3 regions of the Rhizobium zaerense genome follow, and region 1 is predicted to be linked to each of the others. Evidence: riboswitches for the same ligand, from Rfam matches in the RefSeq annotation. Region 1 holds a riboswitch; each other region holds the start of a gene.
What was found. Region 1 has a riboswitch for thiamine pyrophosphate ahead of thiC (phosphomethylpyrimidine synthase ThiC). Riboswitches for the same ligand answer to the same signal wherever they lie in the genome.

Region 1 (4,369 bases):
TTGTTCGTCGTTTTCATGATGAGTTACGATAGTGCAACAGGAAAAGTCTTTCCGATGAATCCTGAAATCTTGCCGGCGACGTCATCGTCGGGAGGCTTGCACAAGGAGCACGACGACATGGATCACCAAAAGACATCAGCCAAGCGTCTTGGCTATTCGCATCTGCGGCTGGCAACCATCGACGGCGTGTCGCTGCCTGGTCTACAATTGTCACTCGACCGGAAGGAGGGCTCTGCGTCGCCGAAGAAGACCTTTTTCCAACAATTGCTCCTCGATTTTGCTGTCGGTTGCGAGCTATTTTATCCGCTCCAGCTATATGAACATTCCGCAACGAGGGAGGGGCGACAAAGGCGCTGAACCGTTAAGCGAGAGTTACGATATATGATGAAAAAGATTCGGACCGGCCGCCATGTTCCTCATTTGAAATCCACGTCTATCGGGTTTCCATATTCCAGGTTGGAAGCGCCGGCTCGGTGGCCAACGCTTGCAAACTCCAACAACAGGTCGGCGAGCGGATGGAGGATATCATGAACGACCTTGATGCGACGCAAGCAAAGGACGGCCCGGGCACACAGGCTTCAACAGGTGTGAACCAGCACGGCAGGAACATCGGAAGATGGTAAGAAAGTCTATCGGGAACCCGACCGTTAAACGGTACCCGTAAGGCGCAGTTCAAATCTTGCGGCCGGTATCAAATACGCTGACAACGCGCGGTCGCCTACCAAAATCAACGAAATTTGACGCGCAGGGTTCGCCCATCAAATTTACTGCAGAAAGGATCCGTTCTCCGTGTCATTTTGTTCTTCGAAACGCATTCGCATCGCCGCACTTGCAGCGACTGCCATCGTGCTGGGCACCCAGATCGCAATTGCGCAAGAACCGTCTATAGGGTCTCAGTGGCTGAACTCGCCGACATCTCGAGTGGAAGCGCTTGCGGTCCTTCAGACCTTGAATGCCAATCTCCTGAGTAACGCCAGTGCTACGTTGACCCTTGATCGCTGGTGCGCCGCGCACAAGCTTGCACCGGAAGGTTCCAAGATTGTAGCGCAGCGTGTGGGCGGGCAAGACAAGCCGGCCGATGAGCACATCCGTGAACTTCTGACCGTCGGACCCGGTGAGCTGATCGCTTATCGCCGCGTCCGCCTGGTCTGCGGCGACCGCGTCTTGTCGGAAGCCGACAATTGGTATGTACCCGCAAAATTAACTTCAGAGGTGAATCAGACGTTGAAGACCAGCGACATCGCGTTTGGCAGCGCCGTTCAGGCTCTTAATTTCACTCGCACAAACCTGTCTGCCAAGTTGCTCTGGTCCCCTCTATCCGAAGGCTGGGACATGGAGGGCTTAATAGCGCATCAAACAAGTTCCCTTAGCCTGCCGCCGTTCCTGCTCGAACATCGTGCTGTACTGAAACTTCAGGACGGCACGCCGTTTAGCGCCTTGGTCGAAAGCTACACGGACAAAGTACTAGACTTTCCAGTTCCGCGCCTGCTTTCTCAATAGCGCTTCGGTAACTCGGTATACTTGCTGAACTGGGCGGGATAAAAATCGACAGCCACTGCATGCGACAAAGGCGCACTGGCTTGCGGAAGCGTGCCGGTCGGGCGATCGACTTGTCGATTCGTTTGATCACGGCGACCACGCACGATAGCCTGAGTGTAACCTGACCCCAAGCCATCGCAGATTGTCGCTTGCCAGTCCCCTCGGCAAGCCTCTACCCTTTTTGGCATTCACCAGGGGGGTCCCGGCAAGGGGCTGAGATACTGCTATCGCGCGCAGTGACCCGTTGAACCTGATCCAGTTCATAGTGGCGTAGGGACGGTGCAAGCGCTCGAAGGCAGTGGATTCACGCGTGGAATCCGTGCCGGCGTCTTTTCATCATTCCGGCTGAGGACTGGGTCTCCAATCGAAACTTGGAGCCTCAAACCATGAGTATCGCCGCCGCCCCAACCGTCACCACCGGCCCCTTGCCGGCATCCAGGAAGATCTACATTCGGGGGGACATCCATCCCGACATTTGCGTGCCGATGCGCGAAATCAGCCTGCATCCGACATCGGCCCAGCCGCCCGTTGTCGTCTACGACTCGTCCGGACCCTATACGATCGAGGGCGCCGAGATCCGTATCGAACAGGGGCTGCCGTCACTGCGACGTGACTGGGTTCTCGCCCGCGGCGACGTCGACGCCTATAGGGGCCGCCATGTCCGTCCCGAAGACAACGGCTTTGCCAGCGGCGAAAGGCTGACGCCCGAATTCCCCGCGCTGCGCCAGCCGCTGCGCGCAAAGGATGGCAGTGCCGTCACCCAGCTCTCCTATGCGCGCGCCGGCATCATCACGCCCGAGATGGAATTCATCGCCGTTCGCGAGAACCTCGGCCGCAAGGCGCAGGCGGACGCCATGATCCGCGACGGCGAGAGCTTCGGCGCCCATATTCCGGACCATGTGACGGCGGAATTCGTCCGGCAGGAAGTGGCGGCGGGACGCGCGATCATCCCCGCCAACATCAACCATCCGGAAGCCGAACCGATGATCATCGGTCGCAATTTTCTGGTGAAGATCAACGCCAATATCGGCAACTCCGCCGTCACCTCATCGATGGCGGAGGAGGTTGAGAAGATGGCCTGGGCGGCCCGCTGGGGCGCCGATACCGTCATGGATCTCTCCACCGGCCGCAACATCCACAACATCCGCGAATGGATCATCCGCAATTCGCCGGTGCCGATCAGTACCGTGCCGCTCTATCAGGCGCTGGAGAAGGTCGAGGGCATTGCCGAGAACCTGACCTGGGAGGTGTATCGCGACACGCTGATCGAACAGGCCGAACAGGGCGTCGACTATTTCACCATCCATGCCGGTGTGCGGCTTCACAACATCCCGCTCACCGTCAACCGTGTAACGGGCATCGTATCGCGCGGCGGTTCGATCATGGCGAAGTGGTGTCTCCATCACCATCGAGAAAGCTTTCTCTACGAGCATTTCGAGGAGATCTGCGACATCTGCCGCGCCTATGACGTCTCCTTTTCGCTCGGCGATGGCCTGCGCCCCGGCTCGATCGCCGACGCGAATGATGCGGCGCAGTTCGCCGAACTGGAAACACTGGGAGAGCTGACCAAGATCGCCTGGGCGAAAGACTGCCAAGTGATGATCGAAGGCCCCGGCCATGTGCCGATGCACAAGATAAAGGAGAACATGGACAAGCAGCTCGAAGTCTGCGGCGAGGCGCCTTTCTACACGCTCGGGCCGCTGACGACCGATATCGCGCCGGGCTACGATCACATCACCTCTGGGATAGGCGCAGCCATGATCGGCTGGTTCGGCACCGCGATGCTCTGCTACGTCACGCCCAAGGAGCATCTGGGGCTTCCCGACCGCAACGACGTGAAGGTAGGCGTCATCACCTACAAGATCGCGGCTCACGCCGCAGATGTCGCCAAGGGGCATCCGGCGGCACAGCTGCGCGACGACGCGCTCTCCCGCGCCCGTTTCGAATTCCGCTGGGAAGATCAGTTCAACCTCTCGCTGGACCCAGAAACCGCCCGCAGCTTCCACGACAAGACGCTGCCGAAGGAAGCCCATAAGGTGGCCCATTTCTGCTCCATGTGCGGCCCGAAATTCAGCTCCATGCGGATTTCGCACGATATCCGCGCCGAAGCGCAGAAGGAGGGTCTGGATGCGATGGCAGCGCGTTATCGCGAGGGCGGCGACTTCTATATGCCGGTAGAAGCCCTGCAACATTCGGGCGAATGAGATGCGTGTGCTTGTCAAAGGGGCCGGCGTTGCCGGCCTGACGGTGGCGTATGAACTGCGCGCTCGAGATGCCGAGGTTACCGTGCTCGATCCATATGGCGGTTTCAGGCGTGCTGCTTCGTGGCTCGCGGGCGGAATGTTGGCGCCCTGGTGCGAGCGGGAGAGTGCTGATGACGCGGTACTCATGCGCGGTCTCACCGCCGCCGACAAATGGGAGGCAATGGTGCCGGGAGAGGTGCGACGCAACGGAACGCTCGTGGTCGCCTCGGCTCGCGATCTTGGTGAACTGCGACGCTTTGCCTGCCGCACGACGGGTTATGAATGGCTGGAAGAGCCGGCGATTGCGGCGCTGGAACCCTCTCTTGGCGGGCGGTTCCGGCACGGGCTGTTCTTTCGCCGCGAAGCCCATCTCGATCCCCGGCGAGTGTTGTGTCTGCTGCGCACCAAGCTGACGGTTCAGGGGGTCACCTTCGTGGGCGAGAGCCCACACGAGAGCTTCGACAGTGTCGTCGATTGCACGGGCGCAGCGCGCATGGGCGAGGCAAAGGAGTTACGCGGCGTCCGCGGCGAAATGCTTTACCTTAGAAGCTTTGACGTGGATCTCTCCCGGCCGGTCCGCCTGCTCC
Region 2 (4,369 bases), on a different replicon from region 1:
ATCACGACGATCATGCCGAACAGGCGCTGGAGGATGTAGCGTATCATGAACGTCTGGCAAACCCTTGCAGATGCTGCAAAAAGAAGACTGATACCGGCCACGACGGGCCGGTATCGCTGGCGATGTTTACTTCTTGATCGAAGCATTCCAGAAATACGGCCACGGAGCCGGATCGACGCCTTCGAGCTTGGTCGATTCCGCCGAAACCGCGTTGAAGTCGCCGATCTTCATGAAGGGTGCATCGGCATAGATCACCTTCTGGACATCGGCCCAGAGCGCCACGCGCTTCTTCGGATCGACTTCCGATGTAAAGGCATCGACGGCGGCCTTGCGGGCCGGCGTATCCCACCAGCCCGGCGAACTGGTCGAGAGCGAGCCGATCAGCGCCGGCTCCGGCAGGAAGGGGCTATGGGTGATGTAGATATCCCAGAGCTTCGGATCGGTGCGCCGCTGCGTCAGCGTCGCCCAATCCACAACCTGCATATCGACGGTGAAGCCGGCAAGCTTCAGATATTCGGCGGCGACCTGCGCCATCTTGTAATGGAATTCGTACTGGCGGCTGGTCAGGATGCGGATCGGCTCGCCATTATAGCCGGCCTTCTTGGCGGCGGCCGCCGCCCCTTCCGGATCGGCGACATTATAAGCGCCTTCGACGCCGGCATCGGTCGACCAGGCAAAGGTCTTCGGATAGATCGCGCCGTCGAGCGCATAGAAATCCTTGCTGCCGAAGGCGGCGGCCAGCATGTCTTCCATGCTGAGCGCCTGGCGGATCGCCTTGCGGACCTCGACATTCCCGGCAATACCTTCCTTCGTGTTGAAGACGAAGACCGGATAACCGAAGGGCTTGAGGATGATCGGCTGCGAGGCGGTCGAAGCCTTCAGCTTGTCGTAGGATTCGACGGGGATCGAGTCGACATAATCATACTGGCCGGAAACAGCGGCTTCGACGCGGGTGTTCGGATCCGGCACCGGCACGAAGCGGATCTCATCGAGATATTGATGACGGGCGCCGCCATAACCATTGCTGTCGCCTTCGCGTGACTTATAGGCATCGAAACGGACGAGCTGGATATACTGGTCGGCCTTGCGCTCCTTCAGCATGTAGGGACCGGTGCCGATGAAGTCCTTCATCGGCTCGTCCTGCTTTTCCGACGGGATGATGATCGCGGCCGAATTGTTGAAGGCAAGCAGCGAGGTCAGCGGCGCATAGGGCTGCTTCAGCGCAATCTTGACGGTCGCCGGATCGACGGCGGTGACGGATTCGATGAAGCCAGCCACCTGCTTGCCGCGCGAAGCGATCTTCATCCAGCGGCCAAGCGAGGCGACGACATCTTCCGAGGTCATATCGGTATTGTCGTGGAACTTGATGCCGGTTCTGAGCTTGATCGTATAGGTTTTGCCGTCGGCGCTGATCTCAGGCAGGCTTTCGGCCAGAAGCGGCGTGACGTTCCAGCTCTTGTCGAAGGTGTAGAGCGTTTCGAAAATGTGCTGCGTGACGATGCCGACCAGATCGGCCGTCGACGACATCGGATCGAGCGTCGGCGGTTCGCCAATCGTCGCGACGTTGATGACGCCACCCTTTTCCTGGGCAAGGAGTGTCGAAGGCAGGGCGACGAGTGCAGTGCCGAGAAGGAATGCGACCAGTCTTTTCATGTGAGAGCTCCCGTTTAGTTCCACAATTATGTAATTCATCTTTTTGTAACAGAATAGGAGATGGATCGATCCTGTCAAGCACGAGCGACGGATTATGCTAGGGCGGATAGCCGGACGCCGGAAAAACACACAATCTTCGGCTGCGCCGGCCTGCACCACGGCCGCGCATTATGCCAAGGTGAGGCGATCGCCCTGCGGTGAGGCTTCAACGGAACGGGAGAACAGGATGAGCATCGACTTCAATGACGGCAAATGGCTGAACGAGCCCGCACACTGGCAGGCGAACGAAGCCGGCCTTACCTTGACCACCGATGAGAAAACCGATTTCTGGCGAGAAACCCATTACGGCTTCACCCGCGACAGCGGCCATTTCCTCGCCTTTCCCACCACCGACGGCTTCACCGCGCAGATCCGCGTCCAGGGCGAATTCCGCACCCTCTACGACCAGGCCGGCCTGATGGTGCGCATCGACGAGAAACGCTGGATGAAAACAGGCGTCGAGTTCACCGACGGCGAAGCCTTCCTCAGCACCGTCGTCACCGACGGCAAATCCGACTGGTCCGTCGCTCAGCCCTTCCGCGAATTGGAAGATTTCCGCATCCGCGTGACGGTCGCCAACGGCGCGATGCGCATCCAGGCTTCACGCGACGGACGCCGCTGGCCGCTACTGCGGTTAGCGCCCCTCCCGGCTGCCGAGCGCTACGAAGTCGGCCCGACCGCCTGCACGCCGGAGCGCAGCGGGCTGAGGGTGCGGTTTTCGGAGTTTTCGATTGGGCCGGCGATTACCACCGATCTTCATGACTTGAGCTAGCGGATTTCGATGTCGTATTCTCGACGGCAATATACGAATCCAGATAGTGGAGTCCAAGAGGCACCCCGGCAGAGATTATCCGCGGGGTGCGCATCTCTTAAAATCGTTCATCGTCATCGCGCGGCGCAGCCGCAGGACTGTCATTTTCGAGATGACATCCGCCCCGTTCTCTGCGAAAAAGGGCGTGATGAGAGACAGGGGCGTTCGTCGACAGACGGGCTGAGAAGCACCCTTCGAACCTGAACCGGATAATGCCGGCGGAGGGAGTCGCTCGGGGCCGCGGCACCGTCCGCATGAACCGCCCCGTGCCCGCCCCCGCCTGAAAGGGGCCATATGCAGACCAGGACCACACCAGGAGCGATGCTGAAGGCGATGCGCGAGAAGCCGCCGCTCGTTCAGTGCATCACCAATTACGTCGCCATGAACATCGCCGCGAATGTCCTGCTTGCATCAGGCGCCTCGCCCGCCATGGTGCATGCCGCGGAAGAAGCCGGCGAATTCGCCGCGATCGCCAGCGCTGTGACAATCAATATCGGCACGCTGTCGACGCAATGGATCGACGGCATGCAGGCGGCTGCGAAGGCGGCGACATCAGCCGGCAAACCCTGGGTGCTCGATCCGGTCGCCCATTATGCCACCGCCTTCCGCCGCAATGCGGTCGCCGAACTGCTGGCGCTGCGCCCAACCATCATCCGCGGCAACGCGTCCGAGATCATCGCGCTTGCCGGCGGAGAAAGCCGCGGCCAGGGGGTCGACAGCCGCGACCCGGTCGAGCAAGCGGAAGGTTCGGCGCGATGGCTTGCCGAGCGGCAGCGGGCGGTCATCGCCGTAACCGGCGCCGTGGATTTCGTCACCGACGGCGAGCGGGCCGTGCGCATCGAAGGCGGATCGGTCCTGATGCCGCAGGTCACGGCACTCGGCTGCTCGCTCACCTGCCTCGTCGGCGCCTTTGCCGCGACGGCACCTCAGGATATCTTCGGCGCGACGGTCGCAGCCCTTGCAACCTTCGCCATCGCCGGCGAGGAGGCCGCCCTTGGGGCGGCCGGCCCCGGCTCCTTCTCCTGGCGCTTCCTCGATGCGCTGGCCGCGCTCGACGCCGAAACGCTGGATGCCCGGGCAAGGATATCAGCCGCATGAAGGCTTTCGACCTTTCGCTCTATCTCGTCCTCGACCCCGATCTCTGCGCCGGGATCGGCATGGTCGAAACAGCGCGCCTTGCCGTTGCCGGCGGCGCCACCATGGTGCAGTTGCGTGACAAAAATGCCGGCACCATCAGGATGATCGAGACCGGCCGCGCCTTGAAACAGGCGCTGGATGGGACGGGCGCGCTTCTCATCGTCAACGATGACGTCGAGGCGGCCATCGCCATCGGCGCCGATGGCCTGCACATCGGCCAGGAGGATATGGATGCGCGCAGAGCGCGGGCCATGGTCGGTGCCGAGATGATCCTTGGCCTGTCGGTCGAGAGCGAGGCGCTTGCGAACGCCGTCGATCCTGGCTTGGTCGACTATACCGGCGTCGGGCCGGTGTTTGCGACACCGACCAAGGCCGATCACAAGCAGCCGATCGGCTTTGACGGCCTTGCAAGGCTGGTCAAGGCCTCGCCGGTGCCATCCGTCGCGATCGGCGGGCTCAAGGTAGATCATGTCGGCCAGGTGTTCGCCGCCGGCGCCCGGGGGCTTGCCGTCGTCTCCGCCATCTGCGGTTCGCCCGACCCCGAAGCGGCCACCCGCCGCATCGCCGCAGAAATTCGAAAGGCCCGCGCATGATCCGCAACGTTCTCTCGATCGCCGGCTCCGATCCCTCCGGCGGCGCCGGCATCCAGGCCGACCTCAAGGCCTTTTCCGCCCGCGGCGTCTACGGCATGGCGGTGCTGACCGCGCTGACGGCGCAGAACACGCAAGG
Region 3 (4,369 bases), on a different replicon from region 1:
TGTTTGGTTGAGCCGCACGACCGCCTCATATTCTGCGTCGGTGAGTGTGGCAGCGGGAAAACGGCCAAGCATGGTGCCGGCATTGTTGACGAGCACATCGACCTTGTCGAAGAAGGCGAGAGCATCTTCAGCAAATTGCGCTGCCCCGCCGGCCGCGGAGAAATCGGCGTGCAGCAGCAGCGCCCGTCTTTCCGATTCAGCCGTCAGCAGGAAATCCGGCAGGTCGCGTCCCGGCTTTCGCCCGGTATGGACGATCACCCTCGCACCGCAGTCCAGGAACTGCCGGGCCACCTCAAGGCCGATGCCGCGACCGGCGCCGGTAACGACCACATTGCGATTTTCGAATAGTCTGGGATGGAACACGAAGCCGTCCTCCTCGCGGACAGTGCCGCCGGTTGCGTCATTCGCCCTTAACATATGAGCGCGCCGACCGAAAGAAAGGCGCGCATCCATCTTTCCGGCAAGGCTTCCGGCGGAAGAGGGTTAGCTTTCGGCCTCCAGAAGCCGCGCGCCTGGCCCTTCCTTGCCCAGCCGGTCGCAGGGATTGCGCAACGGACAGCTTTCGATCGACAGGCAGCCGCAGCCGATGCAGCCGGTCAGACGGTCGCGCAGCAGGCTAAGCCGCCTGATTCGCGCGTCGAGATCATCCTTCCAACGCGCCGACAGCGTCTGCCAGTCGGCGACGGTCGGCGTGCGCCCCTGCGGCAGGGACGTGAACGCCGCCTGGATTTCCGAAAGCGGAATGCCGACACGCTGCGCCACCTTGATGATGCCGAGCCGGCGAAGCACGTCGCGCCCATAGCGCCGCTGATTGCCGCGGGAGCGGATGCTCGAGATCAGCCCCTTGGTCTCGTAGAAATGCAGCGCCGAGACGGCCAAGCCGCTGCGCTCCGCCACTTCGCCGACCGTCAGGAGCTTGCCGAGCGGCGCTGCAGAAATTGTATCCATCGCCTCTTGACCTCAATATTAGTTGAGGTTTTATAACCCTTGCTCCCGCAATCGTAAAGTCCAATCGCAACAAGGAGCGACGCATGCAAACACCCACCAGGCTGGCTGTCATCTATGGGAGCACGAGAGAGGGCCGCATCTGCGACCGGCTGGTCAAATGGCTGACGCAGGAACTCCTCCGCTTCCCGCAATTTTATATCGACATCATCGACCCATTGGATTTCGCGCTGCCGGCCAACCGTGACATGACGCACCCCGAAATCGACAGGCTCGCCGGACGACTTGGCATGGCCGACGCCTTCATCATCGTCACGCCGGAATACAACCACAGCTTCACCGCCTCGTTGAAGTCGATCATCGATTTCTTCTTCGAGCCCTGGCAGGGCAAGCCGGTCGCCTTCGTTTCCTATGGCGGCATATCCGGCGGCCTGCGCGCCGTCGAACAGCTGCGGCTCGTCTTTGCCGAACTCCACGCCGTCACGATCCGCGATTCGGTGAGCTTTGCCGCACCTTGGAACCGCTTCGACACGGACGGGCGGCTCGACAATCCCGCCGATGCACTGCGTTTGCTCGATCGGATGATGGCGAGGCTGGAATGGTGGACGCGGGCACTCGTCACTGCCCGTAGCGATCGTCCTTATGCCGGAATAGAGCGCCGCGTGTCTTTTCAGACGCGCTAAGGGCGCTCTATCACTTTGAATCTGCGCATGATCCTTTCCGAAAATCGATTCCGATTTTCGGGGTTATGCGCCAGCCGCCTGAGGCAGGAAGCTCCGGTTCCGTTCCCGGCAGGTACGGAACCATTGGGAACACCCGGGCAGGACCTCCGTCCGGGTGTTTTCCGTCACCTCGGCTTCGTTCCGACCGCGCGGACGGGTTCGCAATTTTGCTGTTGCGGGGAGAAAACCCCGGTGATAGTTTCCGCGCAAATAACAGGGGAGCTCCGTATCGCCGGGGCTGAGATGTGAGGCGCAAGCCTCTGGACCCTTCAAAGCTGATCTGGGTAATGCCAGCGGAGCGAGGTTCAGATGTTCTCAGGCGCACAAGTGTCACTCTATCCGATGTCCGGCAATTTCGTCGGCATCATTCTCGATGCCGTCAAGGCGCTCGATCCCTATCGCGACCGGCTGCGCATCGAGACCGATGACATCTCCACACTGCTGGTCGGCCCGCCTGACATCCTCTTCGCCGCCATGCACGATCTTTTCGTCGCCGCCGCAAGGACCGGCGAACATTGCGTGCTGTCCGCCGCCGTTTCACGCGGCTGCCCCGGCGAGCCCGACGACGCCATCTGCGGCGTCAACCCTTCCCCCGGTCAGGCGGAGCCGCTTGCCGAGCGCATAAGAGCCGCACTTGCCGCCGTTGACATCACCACGGAGAGCGGACAGCCGACCGCTGCGCAATTCTCGCTCTACGTCATGGGCACCGGTACCCATATGGACGAGATCTATGGCTGCATCGACTTCCTGAAGCGCTCCGGCACTTTCGACCGCGCCAAAAATTTCTGCACCAGGCTTTCCGGCGATGCCAGCGCGGTCTTCGCCACCATTCGCGAGGCCTTCTTTCGCTTCGGCGACCCCGAAGGGCATGTGACCCTCGACATCACGGTGTCGGCCAATACAGCGCCGCGCGTCTTTTCGGACGCGCAAAGGACGCTATAGCACCTTGAATTTGCTCCCGACGAAAGCTTGAAATCGAACGCTGATGACACTGTCAAACCCATCGGATTCGCGCCTTGCCGCGCTCAGCGCCGCTCTCTACCGGGGCATACCCGCCTTGCTTGCCGGTTGCGTTTTTTTGGCGGCGTGGGAACTCTATGTCGATCTTTCCGGCATCAAACCATCCATCCTGCCGGCGCCCTCGCGCATCGTCATCCAGGGCTGGCTGAACCGCGAGGCGCTGATCGCCAATACCTGGCCGACGCTCGGCGCGACACTCGGAGGTTTCGCCCTGTCGCTTGGCTTCGCCTTCGCCGCCTCGATCCTCATGGATTTCATGCCCTTCATGCGCCGGGCATTGCTGCCGATCTTCATCACCAGCCAGACCCTGCCGCTGGTGGCGATCGCGCCCCTCGTCGTCCTCTGGTTCGGCTTCGGCCTGTTGCCGAAGATCCTGCTGGTGGCGCTCGTCACCTTCTTCCCACTGCTCGTCGCCTTGCTGCAGGGTTATGAATCGACCGACCGTGACATCGCCGAATTGCTGAATTCGATGAAGGCGAGCCGCTGGCGCGTTTTCTGCCTGGCACGGCTCCCCTCCTCGCTGCCCTATTTCTTCGCCGGTCTGCGGATCTCGATCACTTATGCCGTGGTCGGCGCGATCTTTGCCGAATATGCCGGCGCCGCCCGCGGCCTCGGCATCTATATCCTCAATGCCAAGAACAATTTTCGCCCCGATCTCGTGCTCGCCGCCGTTATCGTCAGCGCCGTGCTGACACTCTGCCTCTTCGCAGCGACGCTGATCATCCAGCGCCTCGTCATGCCCTGGCAACCAGCCGGGGAGCGGCGGCGATGAGCGATAGAATGGTTGAACTCAGCAATATCTCGAAGTCCTTCGACGGCATGAAGGTGCTGGACGATATTTCGCTCGCTGTCGAGAGCGGCGAGTTCGTTTCGATCGTAGGCCCATCCGGCTCCGGAAAATCGACGGTCCTTCGATTGCTGACACAGGCGCTTCGGCCCGATTCCGGCACTATGCTCTTCAACGGCACGCCGCTGGAACAGGCGCCGCATTCCTTTGCGTTCATGCCGCAGCGCGATGCGCTGATGCCTTGGCGCCGGATCATCGACAATGCGGCACTCGGCCTTGAGGTGCACGGTATGAGCCGCCGCGCGGCCCGCGCCGCCATCGCGCCTCTGTTCGAGCGCTTCGGCCTCGCCGGCTTCGAGCATCGCTACCCCTCCGAACTGTCCGGCGGCATGCGCCAGCGCGCCGCGCTGCTGCGCACCGTCGTCCAGACCCAGGACATGCTGCTGCTCGACGAGCCTTTCGGCGCGCTGGACGCGCTGACACGCATGCAGATGCAGGAATGGCTGCAGGGCATGTGGACCGAACATCGCTGGACGGCGCTGCTGATCACCCACGACGTTCGCGAGGCCGTGTTCCTCTCCGACCGGATCTACGTACTTTCGGCCCGTCCGGCGCGTATCATCCGCGAATTCCGCGTTCCCCTGCCCCGTCCGAGAAGCATTGCCGATCTCGGCTCTCCGGCGGCCCAGGCGATCGAAACCGAAATCCTGCAAACCCTGCTTCATCCGCTGGAACAGGATGATTTTGGGCCGGTCGGCCTAAAATCTGAATCCTGTTCTAATTTAAAGAGTTAGAGCATGATGTCGTCCGAAAACCGCTCACACTTTTCGGCATCATGCTCTAGAGACCTGAGGAGGTCACCATGCTGCTTCTCACCCGTCGCCAGACGATCTTC

Region 2: linked by a shared signal. The riboswitch ahead of thiM (hydroxyethylthiazole kinase) and the one ahead of thiC (phosphomethylpyrimidine synthase ThiC) in region 1 are both predicted to bind thiamine pyrophosphate.
Region 3: linked by a shared signal. The riboswitch ahead of ACS4RR_RS04055 (YkoF family thiamine/hydroxymethylpyrimidine-binding protein) and the one ahead of thiC (phosphomethylpyrimidine synthase ThiC) in region 1 are both predicted to bind thiamine pyrophosphate.

The regions. Positions count from the first base shown of each region.
Region 1 covers NZ_JBPWQY020000002.1:357,368-361,736, forward strand. The annotation lists gene ACS4RR_RS26060 (hypothetical protein) at 55-357, shown strand; gene ACS4RR_RS26065 (hypothetical protein) at 790-1,500, shown strand; TPP riboswitch at 1,723-1,834, shown strand; gene thiC (phosphomethylpyrimidine synthase ThiC) at 1,926-3,743, shown strand; gene thiO (glycine oxidase ThiO) at 3,745-4,369, shown strand, end outside.
Region 2 covers NZ_JBPWQY020000005.1:271,104-275,472, reverse strand. The annotation lists gene ACS4RR_RS32190 (ABC transporter permease) at 1-47, opposite strand, end outside; gene ACS4RR_RS32185 (ABC transporter substrate-binding protein) at 127-1,653, opposite strand; gene ACS4RR_RS32180 (DUF1349 domain-containing protein) at 1,880-2,464, shown strand; TPP riboswitch at 2,651-2,747, shown strand; gene thiM (hydroxyethylthiazole kinase) at 2,798-3,601, shown strand; gene thiE (thiamine phosphate synthase) at 3,598-4,233, shown strand; gene thiD (bifunctional hydroxymethylpyrimidine kinase/phosphomethylpyrimidine kinase) at 4,230-4,369, shown strand, end outside.
Region 3 covers NZ_CM132690.1:831,404-835,772, reverse strand. The annotation lists gene ACS4RR_RS04070 (SDR family NAD(P)-dependent oxidoreductase) at 1-363, opposite strand, end outside; gene soxR (redox-sensitive transcriptional activator SoxR) at 484-948, opposite strand; gene ACS4RR_RS04060 (NADPH-dependent FMN reductase) at 1,032-1,628, shown strand; TPP riboswitch at 1,873-1,986, shown strand; gene ACS4RR_RS04055 (YkoF family thiamine/hydroxymethylpyrimidine-binding protein) at 1,977-2,609, shown strand; gene ACS4RR_RS04050 (ABC transporter permease) at 2,653-3,459, shown strand; gene ACS4RR_RS04045 (ABC transporter ATP-binding protein) at 3,456-4,268, shown strand; gene ACS4RR_RS04040 (ABC transporter substrate-binding protein) at 4,337-4,369, shown strand, end outside.